Regions from separate parts of the Bacillus sp. GB_SG_008 genome, predicted to be linked through region 1. Evidence: a T-box and tRNA genes for the amino acid it is inferred to sense, from the RefSeq annotation. Region 1 holds a T-box; the other holds one or more tRNA genes.
What was found. A T-box is a leader RNA that pairs with one kind of tRNA and senses whether it is charged. The one in region 1 lies ahead of ileS (isoleucine--tRNA ligase), so its partner is inferred to be a tRNA-Ile.
Positions count from the first base shown of each region.

Region 2: it encodes a tRNA-Ile, which carries the amino acid that the T-box ahead of ileS (isoleucine--tRNA ligase) is inferred to sense. The anticodon was not compared.

Region 1 covers NZ_JBPZSK010000004.1:283,725-290,693, reverse strand. The annotation lists gene ACTDJC_RS12930 (nucleoside-diphosphate kinase) at 276-1,133, shown strand; gene ACTDJC_RS12925 (hypothetical protein) at 1,176-1,409, opposite strand; T-box leader at 1,674-1,916, shown strand; gene ileS (isoleucine--tRNA ligase) at 1,971-5,075, shown strand; gene ACTDJC_RS12915 (tetratricopeptide repeat protein) at 5,289-6,969, shown strand, end outside.
Region 2 covers NZ_JBPZSK010000001.1:492,348-499,316, forward strand. The annotation lists gene ACTDJC_RS02405 (YitT family protein) at 1-187, shown strand, start outside; gene ACTDJC_RS02410 (metal ABC transporter ATP-binding protein) at 346-1,119, shown strand; gene ACTDJC_RS02415 (metal ABC transporter permease) at 1,116-1,949, shown strand; gene ACTDJC_RS02420 (Fur family transcriptional regulator) at 1,963-2,376, shown strand; gene ispG (flavodoxin-dependent (E)-4-hydroxy-3-methylbut-2-enyl-diphosphate synthase) at 2,429-3,520, opposite strand; gene ACTDJC_RS02430 (hypothetical protein) at 3,676-4,017, opposite strand; gene ACTDJC_RS02435 (DUF1189 domain-containing protein) at 4,083-4,850, opposite strand; tRNA gene ACTDJC_RS02440 (tRNA-Ile) at 5,073-5,146, shown strand; gene sodA (superoxide dismutase [Mn]) at 5,371-5,982, shown strand; gene ACTDJC_RS02450 (MFS transporter) at 6,169-6,969, shown strand, end outside.

The DNA of each region.
Region 1 (6,969 bases):
AAAGAACCCTAAAGCATATTTTATCCCTTTTTCAATATCAGTTGTTTCGTATCCTACTAATTCCTCAAAGGTAATTTGTATTTTTACATTTTCTGGTTCGTAATAGCTGTCTAAATCAATATTCAAAAAAATTTATATGCATCAGCATTTACATTCGTTTCAATAATGTTGAAAGTTCGAATTGGATGTATGAACATAATCATTATTATGTTTGCATGAGCAACTTTCCTTTTCTTCCATATATTATTACATAGGGTGGAAGGGGGATATAGATATTGAATTGGGACAAATTAGGGTTCGTAATATGCAAACCAGACGCAGTATACTTAAATTTAGAACGAGAAATTCTGTCGTTTCTTGAGCGAAGAGGATTTCAAATTCTTGCCTGCAAATATGTGACGATTACACCGAATTTATGCCGGCGTTTATATTGGGATGAAAATAAGGAGTATTCTGAATGGTGGTGGGAATTAGAATCTGAATTCTTGAATTTAGGAGAAAGTTTATGTGTGTTGGTTCAAGGTACACCACAACCACCGTACAAATCGGTTTCCGAGCTGATTGAAAAAAAGTGGAAGGGAAACTTCAAGCCTGAAAAAGCAAAGAAAGGAACGATACGATGTACGTTTGGAGCAATGAATGGGATATTTAATCTATTTCACTCTGCAGATTGTACAAACGCAGTGAAACGGGAAGCATCATTGTTTTTTACAGCTGAAGAGATAGAACAATTAGCATGTGAAAATGCTTCATTCGTACTTAAGCAAAAAGAAGCGAGCAATCTTGATGTTATAGATATATACTTTCGTATCAAACGGCAATGTATACGAGTTTCATCCATGCATATGAAAGTAAAGAAAAGATATATAAGTTTTCTTGATAAGAAACAACGTCAGGCCATGAGTGTAAGCAAGTCAATGAAGCAGCTTTGGTTGTATAATACCTTGCAGGAGGAATATCGGATGTTTTACATGTACATTGGCAAAGACAAATTACTAGAGTGTATAACTAACAACAAAAATTTTAAAAGAATAAACTACAATATACTATTTCAAGCATTCGATAAGGCCGGTTTAAAACTTGCAAAATGGGAAACCTGTTTGTTTAAAACGACAATGTTAAGTTTTACATAAAAACCTTCAGTACACTGAAGGTTTTTATGTCGGTGCGATCATTCATGAAAAAAATCCTAAAGCGTATTTTACTCCTTCATGAATATCAGTTGTTTCGTATCCTGCTAATTCTTCAAAGGTAATTTTCATTTTTACTTTTTCTAATTCGTAACCACTGTCTAAATCAATATCCAATAGAACTTCATATCCATCAGCAGTAGCATTCGTTTCAATAATGTTGAAAGTTTGAATCGACGTACCTGTTTCATACTCGATTGATTCTGAAAAATCTGACATAGAAAACACCACCTCTTCTTTTTCAATCCTAATATTTTAGATATAATTGACTTAATAGCTTCCCATACGATAAAACATCTGTGGGTCTTTCAATAGCTTAACCATGCCAGCTTCTGATATTCATTAAGCATTCTGATATATGTTTAGAATAAAAAAGTGTAGTAAAGGTAAACATTAAAGGCATAAATAGAATTCAGATAGTTTTTTCTAAATTAATTGACAATTAGCGTTGCGTTGGAATAAAATAACTGTTAATAAAAGTATACAAATCTGATGACGAGAAAGAGTAAAATATATCGCTGTTCCCCAGAGAGCCGGTGCTTTGCTGAAAGCCGGTGTTCGGTTTATATTTGAAAATCATCTCCGAGGAGTCGAACTGAACATAGTAAGTTCGAACGGTTGTCTACCGTTACAAGGAACGCGTATGATTGTACGTTGCTGAGTGCTATTGATTGAACGGTTAATCAATAGAAGTAGGGTGGTAGCGCGGGTAAACCCGTCCCTAATGATAGGGACGGGTTTTTTGTGTACTTTTAATTATTTCATAAGGAGTGATTGTAGATGAAGAAGGTAGATGTGAAAGAATTAGCTGTAAGGAGAGAAGCGCGAATTCGTAAGCAATGGAATGAACAGGATACCTTTATACAATCGATTCGAAATCGTGAAGGTGCACAATCTTTCGTTTTTTATGAAGGACCGCCAACTGCGAATGGTCTTCCGCATGTCGGTCATGCGCTAGGACGGACAATTAAGGACTTGGTCGCAAGGTATAAAACGATGACAGGATATAAAGTGCTGCGCAAAGCCGGATGGGATACACATGGATTACCGGTGGAATTAGGAGTTGAAAAACAGCTTGGTATTTCTGGTAAACATGATATTGAAAAGTACGGTGTCGAAGCATTTCTTGCAAAGTGTAAAGAGAGTGTATTTACGTATGAAAAGCAGTGGCGTGAGTTTACAGAGAGTATTGGCTATTGGGTTGACATGGATGCGCCGTATATCACGCTAGATAATTCTTATATCGAAAGCGTTTGGCATATTCTTGGAACAATTCATGAAAAAGGGTTGCTATATAAAGGGCACCGCGTTTCTCCTTATTGCCCAAGCTGCCAAACATCATTAAGCTCGCATGAAGTCGCGCAAGGATATAAAACAGTGAAGGATTTAAGTGCAACAGTTAAATTTCAGATTGCAGGTCGAGAAAACGAGTATGTTCTCGGATGGACAACAACTCCGTGGACGCTTCCGGCTAATGTAGCATTAGCGGTTCATCCAGAGATGGAATATGTCCGAGCGGAGCAGGGAGAAAATGTTTATATTGTTGCGAAAGAGTTAGCGAAAGATATACTGCAGCAAGAGTATAAAATGTTATCTGTTCACAAGGGAAGTGAATTAATAGGGCTTTCTTATGCGCCGCCATTTCAGTTTGCGGAAGTTGCAAATGGTCATTGTATTGTGAGTGCTGATTTTGTCACTGCACATAGCGGTACAGGGATTGTGCATATCGCGCCTGCTTACGGGGAAGATGATTATAAAGTTGTCCAAGAACATGGTTTATCATTTGTGAATGTTGTAAACGAGAAAGGAGAATACACATCTGACGTTCCTTTTTTACAAGGGAAATTTGTAAAAGAGTGTGATGTTGATATTGTTCGCTATTTAGCTGAGCATGGTCTTCTTTATCATAAAGAGAAATATGAGCATAGTTATCCGCATTGTTGGCGCTGTGATTCACCGCTACTTTATTATGCAAATGAAAGTTGGTTCATTCGAACGACTACTTTAAAAGAGAACTTTTTACAAAATAATAATGAAGTAACATGGCACCCAGAGCATATTCAACATGGCCGGTTCGGTAATTTTTTAGAAAATATGGTTGATTGGAATATTAGCCGAAACAGGTATTGGGGAACGCCGCTTAATGTGTGGGAATGCGAAGCTTGTCATCATCAATTTGCACCGAAAAGCATTGAAGGGCTAAGACGTTATGCAACTGACGCTGTAGATGAAAAAATTGAACTGCATAAGCCATATGTGGATGAAGTAAAAGTAAAATGTTCTAAATGCGGCGAAACGATGAAGCGGACGCCGGAAGTTATTGATGTTTGGTTTGATAGCGGTTCGATGCCATTTGCACAGTATCATTATCCATTTGAAAATAAGAAGTTATTTGAAGAACAATTTCCAGCGGATGTTATTGCTGAAGGAATTGATCAGACGCGCGGATGGTTTTATAGCTTACTTGCGGTGTCTACACTGTACACTGGCAGAGCACCATATAAGCGTGTGTTATCACTTGGACATGTGTTAGATGAAAATGGACAAAAGATGTCAAAAAGTAAAGGGAATGCGTTAGACCCAGTAGATTTAGTAGAGAAATTTGGAGCGGATGCGTTGCGGTGGGCCCTTCTTGTAGATAGTGCTCCGTGGAATCCGAAGCGATTTTCAGAACGAACTGTACAAGAAGCAAAGTCGAAGCTAGTAGATACGTTGTTAAATGTATATAGTTTTTATGTATTGTACGCGGATTTAGATGGATACAATCCAAAACAGGAATATAGTACAAAGAAAACAAAATTGGATGAATGGGTATTATCAAGATTGCATAGTACGATTCAAAAAGTGAGCGTGGCTTTAGAAGATTATCAATTTACAACAGCAGCTCGTGAAATAGCATTATTAGTTGAAGAAGTAAGCAATTGGTATGTAAGACGTTCCCGCAGTCGTTTTTGGGCATCAGGTATGAGTGCTGAAAAAGCAGCGGCATATGATACGCTACATGAAGTACTTGTGACAATTAGTAAGCTGCTTGCACCGTTTACACCATTTTTAGCAGAGGATATTCATTTAAATTTAGAAGGGAGCAGCGTTCATTTAACAGATTATCCAGTATTTGATGAAACGTTAATTCATGCACAGCTTGAAAAAGAGATGGCAGCTGTTTTACAAGTAGTGGAGCTCGGACGTAGCATTCGCAATCAACATACATTAAAAGTAAAACAGCCATTAGCAAAACTCGTTGTATTTGAGCATACGAAGCAAGAAATGGATTGGGATTCCTATAAAGAGATTGTAATGGATGAACTTAATGTGAAAGAAGTTACAGTCGAACATAGCGAAGCGGGTTATATGTCATATCGGTTAAAACTAAACTTTAAACAAGCAGGACCTAAATTCGGAAAGCAAATCAATACGGTAAGTAAGTGGCTGCAAAATTTATCTAGTGAAGAAGTAAAAGTGTTTATAAAGGATGAAAAGGGAGCATGTCAATTGTTGTCTGGAGAAGTTGTCACAGTAACATTAGACGATGTGTTTGTTGAAAAAGTGCCGAAAGCAGGATTTGCTGATGCTACGAACGGATTATATACTGTCATGATGGATACGAATGTAACGGATGAATTGCTGCAGGAGGGAATGGCACGAGAATTTATTCGTGCTGTGCAGGAATATCGAAAACAATTGAATTTACCAGTGAATTTGCGGGTAGACATTGAAGTTAATGGTGACGAAGAATTACAGTATGTAATAACGAAGTATAAGGCATTACTACAAGAAAATTTACTCATGAAACAATTACTATTTAATGAATCATTACAAAATGCAGAACAAGTTCAAGTAGGAAATAAGAAGGTATTGATTAATCTGAGAGCGAACGAAATATAAAGTGATAACCATCAGTAGGGGGCTTCATCCCCCGCCTATCTTCTTCGCCTTTCTCTGAATCTTGAGGTGGGGGTCTTACTGTCCGTTAATGCGGGATAAAATAAGAAAAAACAGAGTGTATGCTCTGTTTTTTCTTTTAAAACAATCATGAGAAAAAGATTGTACTTTATATAGGTTGTATGTAAAATCGTGAAGAGAGAATGGAGTGAAAAAATGCGAGATTTTGAGAAATTACGGGTATATGTAAAAAAGAAGGAATTTTTAAATGGTATATCAGAAATTCAAAAAGAAATTGAGGAAATAAGATCGAAAAAATCCCTTTCATACTTGAAAGAGTGGTTAGGCACAATTTCTTCAGAAGAAGATTTTTATACACTTATTCAATTGTTTGATGAAGGCTTGATGCCGTCTTATAGTAGATTTGTTGTGAGATATGCACATCGTCATTTTAATAGCTTTCGTACGCTTACTTGGTTTTGTGATGATTTAATTGATGAACGAAAATCATTAGATGCAGAGGATTTATTAAAAGAGGCATTACAAAAAGAAGGTACAACTGTTGAAAAAGAGCATCTTGCCAAAGCATATTTTGTATTGGCACGCTGCATACTTGAAATGCGCCGTTATGAAGAAGCATATACATATATGAAGAAAGCAGAAGAGTTAAGTGAGATTCCTATTTTTGATAAGTGGGGCTACTTTTATTTATTTAAAGGCGATTGGCTGAAAGCAGAAGAAGTGTTTCGAAAAGGAATGAATTGTGAGGAATGTGCAGATACATCAACATATTTATTTGCCGAGTTGCATTCCATGAAAGGAGAACATGAAAAATCCTTACAAATCATTACGGAAGCGATGAGGAAATTTCCACAAGTTCCGTTCTTTTATTTAGAAAAGGTGAAAAGATTATATGATAAAAAATCATATGATGAGTTGAGTCGAGTTTTACATGAAGTTCAAAAGTTGTTGCCATTTCATAGTTATCAATTGTATTTCTCACAAATATGGGCAGAAATCTATTATACGAAAGGTGATTGGACTGCTCTGCAAACATTGTTAGAAAGTGAGAATAGTTTAAAAGATTCACCTTATCATAACACACTACGATTTGATGAGAAAAAAGAAGTGATGCTACCGATTACACCTGTCGTGCAGAAAGATAATTATTGTGTGCCTGCAAGCATAGAAATGATATTGAAGCTTTTTGGAAAGCACGAAACGCAAGATGAAATTGCTAAGCATACTTTTGATGGAATAGGGTCGAAGTTGTCAAAAACAGTTGAATATGTAGAATCGATTGGTTATAAAAGTCGTTTCTTTGTAGGTACAGTGGACATGTATAAAAAATTTATCGATGCTAATGTTCCGATTTTGCTTAGTGTCGATATAGATCATGTTTCACATGTACAATTGTTAGTCGGTTATAACGATCAGTTGCAAGTTTTGTATATTCAAGATCCAAATTTTGCAGAGCGCATTCTTGTCACATATGAAGAATTTGCGAAGCAGTATTTAAATACAAATTATTTATCCATCGCGATTGTTCCAAAAGAGAAAAATGATCTCCTTTCTTCTTTATGTGAAGATGATGATTTGTATTTTCGTCGTATTTTTTCGTTAACAGATCAAATGGAATTTGCCGAACATGACGATGTGGAAGCTTTGTTAAAATTTTTACATGAGCATAAAGAAAATCCGTACACATGGCTATATACGATTAAGCATTTAGATTTACAGGATGGAAAGGAGTTTGTATATAGCTGTATCGAACGTGCTTTACATGCTTATCCGGAATCGGATTATGTGAAACTTCATGCCGCGCAATGCTTTGTGCGTATTGAAGAATTGGAACAAGCATATACAGTATTAGAACAGGTAAAGCATAAAATCGATA
Region 2 (6,969 bases), on a different contig from region 1:
AACAACGAAGTTGGTTGGGAAAGGTGGCTATACGGATAAAGAAAAAGAAGTCATCTATGCAGTTATTACTCGTTTGGAGGTAACGAAGCTAAAATCGATTGTTCATGAAGTAGATGAAAAGGCTTTTATTACCATTATGAATACGCAAGAAACAAAAGGTGCAAAATTTAAATCAGCAATTCACTAAAAGCAGAGAGATTTTCTCTGCTTTTTGCTATAATAGAAGGGTTGTCTAAAATGAGAGGTATATTTTAGGACAGATTGGTTTACAAGTCCTAATGAGCTATAATATAATTCAAATAGAAATAAATCGGAATCATTCTGAATTAAAATAGGTGAGATATGATGGAATATATATTAGAAATCGAGAATTTAACCTTTCGTTATGAAGAGCGAAATGTGTTAGAGAACATTCAATTGCAAGTTCCTAAAGGAGCTTTTTTAGGTTTAGTAGGCCCAAATGGATCGGGAAAATCTACATTATTGAAATGTATATTAGGTATTTTAAAACCGAAGCAAGGGACAATTCGGTTGTTTGGTGTCGATAGTAAAAAGTTTAAAAATTGGAATAAAATTGGATATGTTTCACAAAAGGCAAATAGCTTCAACTCTGGATTCCCAGCAACTGTATTTGAAGTTGTTTCGATGGGACTTGTTTCTAAAAAAGGTTTGTTTCGTTTTTTATCAAAATCTGATAAAGAAAAAGTAAGACAGGCTATCGACAATGTTGGAATGAGTGATTTTGCAACTCGGAATATTGGAGAGCTTTCCGGAGGACAACAGCAGCGCGTCTTTATTGCAAGAGCACTTGTCAGCGATCCAGAGCTATTGATTTTAGATGAACCCACAGTAGGTGTAGACGTAAAAAACGTTGAGAGTTTTTACGAAATGCTTGCACATTTAAATAAGAAATTAGGAATTACACTTATTCTTGTGACGCATGATATTGGCGCGGTGACAGAAAAAGTGACGCATGTGGCTTGCTTAAATCAGCATTTACATTTCCATGGAAATGTAGAGACATTCCGAGAGTTAGAAGATGCTGAAATGTCGTTATTATATGGGCATCATGTTCATCGTTTAGAGCATGATCACGAGCATCACGGGGGGATACGATGATACAGGATTTTTTACAATATGACTTTTTACGAAATTCTTTATATGCTGGAATTTTAATTGGAATTGTTGCCCCGTTGCTAGGTGTTTTTGTTGTAATTCGTCGTTTATCATTCATTGCTGATGCGTTAAGTCATGTTACGTTGTCAGGTATTGCAGCGAGCTTATTGCTAGAAAAAACAGTATTTACCGGTGGCTTTTTAAATCCATTATATATGGGAATGGTATTTTCTATTGGCGGTGCCTTACTCATTGAAAAATTAAGAACGGTATATAAACATTATCAAGAATTAGCAGTTCCAATTATTTTATCAGCTGGTATTGGAATTGGTGTTGTGTTCATTTCGCTTGCGAATGGATTTAATACAGATTTATTTAGTTATTTGTTTGGTAGTGTGAGCGCGGTAACAAGCGGCGATTTACTCATTATTGGATTGGTTGCTATTGTTGTGCTCGTTGTTATCATTTCATTATACAAAGAACTGTTCTTATTATCTTTTGATGAAGAATATGCTGTAGCAACAGGTTTGCGTGCAAAATGGATTCACTTTATTTTTATTATTTTAGTTGCACTTGTGATTGCGGTTTCGATGCGTGTTGTCGGTATTCTTCTCGTTTCATCGTTAATGACATTACCGGTTGCAGCGAGTATTCGCATTGCGAAAGGATTTAAGCAAACGATTTTTTACTCTATTGTATTTGGGGAAATTTCGGTAGTCGGAGGTATGTTAGCTTCTTATCAGCTTGACATCGCTCCAGGTGGTACAATTGTTGTGTTAGCAGTTCTTATTTTAATTGGTGCAATCTTATGGGAGAAGAAAAAAACTGCGTAAAGTAGGGATGATTATGAATCTTACAGAAGCTTTACACCTTATGAAGGAGAAAGGCTATAAACATACCGGAAAAAGAGAAGAGATGCTTCGCCTATTTGCAGCTCACAATAAATATTTAACAGCGAGAGATGTTTTAGCTAATATGAAAGATGATTATCCGGGATTAAGTTTTGATACCATTTATCGCAACTTAACTGTATTTGTAGAAATTGGTATTTTGGAACAGACTGAATTAAATGGTGAAAAGCATTTTCGCTTCAAATGTTCTACTACAGAACACCATCACCATTTCATTTGTTTAGATTGCGGGGGAACGAAGGAAATTACATCGTGTCCAATGGAACTAATGAATAAAGATTTTAAAGGATTTGAAGTAACTGGGCATAAGTTCGAAATATATGGACGCTGTCCGAAGTGTGCACAATAAAAAGCTTGTCAGTTTTGAAACTGACAAGCTTTTTTATTAGAATTTTTTCACCTTATTTTTCTTGTTTTGCCGCATATTCTGCTGCAATTTTATCAATTTCTTTTTTTAATTCTTCTACCATTGTTTCTTCTGGTACTTTACGTACAATTTCGCCTTTACGGAAGAGTAGACCTTCTCCGCGTGCTCCGGCAATCCCGATATCAGCTTCACGTGCTTCACCAGGACCATTTACTGCGCAGCCAAGTACTGCAACTTTAATCGGTGCTTTAATTTTTGAAATATACTCTTCTACTTCATTTGCGATGCTAATTAAGTCAATTTCAATACGTCCACAAGTTGGACAAGAGATTAATGTAGCAGCGTTAGAAGCAAGGCCGAATGATTTTAATAATTCACGCGCTACTTTTACTTCTTCAACTGGGTCTGCACTTAACGAAATACGTAGTGTGTTACCGATGCCTTTGCTTAAGATAGCTCCAAGACCAGCAGCGCTTTTTACAGTTCCAGCAAATAAAGTTCCGGATTCTGTAATACCAAGGTGTAATGGATAATCGAAAGCACGTGATGCTTTTTCGTATGCTTCAATTGCTAAGTTCACATCGGATGCTTTCATCGATACGATGATATCGTGAAAATCTAGATCCTCTAAAATTTTAATGTGATGCAATGCGCTTTCTACCATACCATCCGCTGTTGGGTATCCATATTTTTCTAAAATGTGACGTTCTAATGAACCTGCATTTACACCGATGCGAATTGGAATACCGCGTTCTTTTGCAGCATTTACAACCGCTTCAACTTTATGGCGGCGACCGATGTTTCCTGGGTTGATACGAACTTTGTCAATACCGCCTTCAATTGCTTTTAATGCTAGGCGATAGTCAAAATGAATATCAGCAACAAGAGGGATATTAATTTGTTTTTTAATATCAGCAATTGCGTCTGCAGCGCGCTCATCTGGAACGGCTACACGGACAATTTGACAACCTGCTTCTTCTAAACGTTTAATTTCGGCAACTGTTGCTTCCACATCATGCGTTTTTGTTGTTGTCATACTTTGTATAATTAATTCATTATTACCGCCGATTGTTAAATTTCCAACTTTAACAGGACGTGTTTTTGTACGATGAGTTATTTCATTCACGAATAGATCGCTCTCCTTATAAAAGAAGTTTCTTATTTTGTAGACAAATACATTTATATTGTATGCAATATTTGTCTCGTGAAGCCAAATGTCTAGCTTCACTTTTTCTATTGTATCAGCGCTTTGCTGCAATTGACAAGAATTATGTGATACTGTTATGGATAGAGAGGGAATTTGTATTTTTTTCCAATTTGTAATTTTGCAGGAGATTCACTTTGGTTTAATCCTTTAAAATCTGTAACAACCTTTTCAATAGAAGGGATTTTTTTTTTGTTAATTTCCTCTGTAATGGATAGAACGGTATCGCCTGTTTTTACTTCAATGATTTTATATTTTGTTGATGATATATTTTCTTTTTGGTCGTTTTTTGAAGCTTTAGCCGAAGTTTCTTTTGTTTTGGAATATGTATGAAGTAACGGTAAAGTGCCGATTGTCATATCGTAGTACAAGACGTAACCGAGAACAAGCAACAATAAGACACCGCCAAGTCTTTTCATATTTCTTCACTCCTTTGTAGAGAAATATATGCTTGTCCAAAAAAAAAATGCCTTGAAGGCATTTTTTATAGTGAATTTTTTTCTTTTGGTTTTGGTACTTCTTTTATTGTTAAATAAAGAACAATCAGAACAACGGTAATAAATAGGAACAACGAGCCTGGGACGTTAATTTTTAACAAATCCATTATCATAAAGAATATAGTTGGGATTGTATAGCTGTAGGCAGTTAATGTCCAAATTTGTTTGTACGATAGTTTACGCTGTCCGCTCATTGCAGAACCGATAAATGCTAATAGCGTAACGCCAAGGAATGTAATGAAGAGCTGGAATAAGTAAATAAGTGTTCCGATAACGAACATAGCAACTGGATATATGCTATCGACAAATGAAACTAATTCTTGAATATCTTTCTTTTCAAAAGTTGTATTTCCTAAGTCACTATATGGAAATGATTGTGTTTTTTGTTCTGCTGTTGAAATCACTTTATCTTTTAAGATGAACACACCATCTCGGTTGGGATATGCACTTGCATCCGTTGCATTTGGGTCAAATACAAAAATAAAATCTGTGTCATCTTTTACAATGGGTTTGTCGATGTCTGCGTGAAGTTCGCCATTTTCAATTTTAAAATCAGGTACATCTTTTTCAATAGAATGATTAACTAGACTAATACCATCTTGAATGAAACTTCCAAATAGAATCGTTTTTGGAACGGTAGCAAGTAAACATAGCAACATTATGTAAAGAATCGTTTTTCCGATTTTTTGAAAACGAAAAAGTGCCATCTCTTTTGGTGCATATAAGCTTTTAAACAGTTGCGTAAATATGGACATGAATTCACTTCCTTCTTTTAAATATATTGATTTACCATCTCATTGTAACGTACGTTTCTAAAGAATCACAAGATATATCATGTGTGATAGGAAAATACAATTGACACATTTCTTTTTATTATGGTAAATTTATCTTACATTTTTATATATACTTATACATTCCATGGTAGTTTAGCTGACTAGAGCATACAGGATGCCTTAGTAGTTATTCGTATATATTGTGGACCCTTAGCTCAGCTGGTTAGAGCAGACGGCTCATAACCGTCCGGTCGTAGGTTCGAGTCCTACAGGGTCCATATCCATTTCATATATTGATACATAACACATAAGCTTCCTTATAGAAGGAAGCTTTTTTTACAAAAAGTATGAGCATTTCGTTTGAAAAGAAATGGAAAATTTGCTACTTTAATGTTAGCGAGGCAATACGTTAAATTTGTTTTCAGCCCTATGTAATTAGGGTAAAATGAATTTGTATGCCGAGTCATTATCGGCAAATACATACAATGGGAGGAATATAACAATGGCAAAACATGAATTACCAAATTTACCTTATGCGTATGATGCATTAGAACCTCATTTTGACAAAGAAACAATGAACATCCATCATACAAAACATCACAACACATACGTAACAAACTTAAATGCTGCATTAGAAGGACATGCGGAATTAGCAGAAAAAAGCATTGAAGAATTAGTTGCAAACTTAAACGAAGTGCCAGAGGCAATTCGCACAGCAGTACGCAATAACGGTGGTGGACATGCAAACCACTCTTTATTCTGGACAATCCTTTCTCCAAATGGCGGCGGACAACCAGTAGGTGAACTTGCAGGCGCAATTGAAGCAAAGTTCGGCAGCTTTGATGCATTTAAAGAAGAGTTTGCAAAAGCAGGCGCAACTCGCTTCGGTTCTGGTTGGGCATGGCTTGTTGTAAACAATGGTGAATTAGAAGTAACAAGCACACCAAACCAAGATACTCCATTAATGGAAGGTAAAACTCCAGTTTTAGGACTAGACGTTTGGGAGCATGCATACTACTTACATTACCAAAATCGTCGTCCTGACTACATCGGTGCATTCTGGAACGTTGTAGATTGGAACGCAGTTGAAAAACGTTACCAAGACGCAAAATAATTATAATTGTAAAAGCTAGGAGATGCTTCTCCTAGCTTTTTTTGTTTTCTTACACCGGTCCGATTGGTAGAGCTCACATCAATGGAGAAAAACGTTCCGTTGAAAGAAGTTTCACTTTACCCCTTCTTCTTTACATAATTGTGTTCTTCTTTGGAAGACTAGAACATGAAGTAAAGGAGAGTTCATATGAAATGGAAACATTTAATTGGCGATGTTGAGGTGAATCGTGACTTAGTATTATTACTCATAATTGGCGGGTTATATGCGTTGGCTATTTCATTGTCGAATACGTTTGTTAATATTTATTTATGGAAACAAACGAAGGACTTTGTGAATATTGGCCTTTATAATTTAGCAAGCGTTATTTTACAACCACTGACATTTATTGTTGCCGGAAAATTAGCGAAACGAGTAGATCGTACGATTTTGCTCCGAATCGGTGTGACAACATTAGCTATTTTTTTTATTGTTGTGTTACTAACAGGAACAAATGCTTCGCAGTATATTTTACTAATCGGCAGTTTACTTGGAATGGGATATGGATTTTACTGGCTCTCATTTAATTTATTAACATTTGAAATTACAGAGCCGGAGACACGTGATTTTTTTAACGGATTTCTCGGATTGCTTAGCTCATTTTCGGGTATGATTGGTCCAATTGCATCCGGATTTATCATTTCGCGTATGGAAAAGTGGAGTGGTTATACATTCGTTTTTTTTCTGTCTTTAACCTTATTTACTATTGCAATTGTTGTCAGTTTTTTTCTGACAAAGCGTGAATGTGAAGGGCGTTATGAACTTGTTGAAGTAATGAAAGAGCGAAAGAATAATAAAAACTGGGGAAGAATTACACTTGCTCACTTTTTTCAAGGTTTACGAGAAGGTACATTTATATTTGTTATTTCTGTATATGTGTATTTGGCTTCTGGAAGCGAATTAGCGCTAGGAAAATATGGACTTGTGAATTCTGCTGTTTCTTTCATTTGC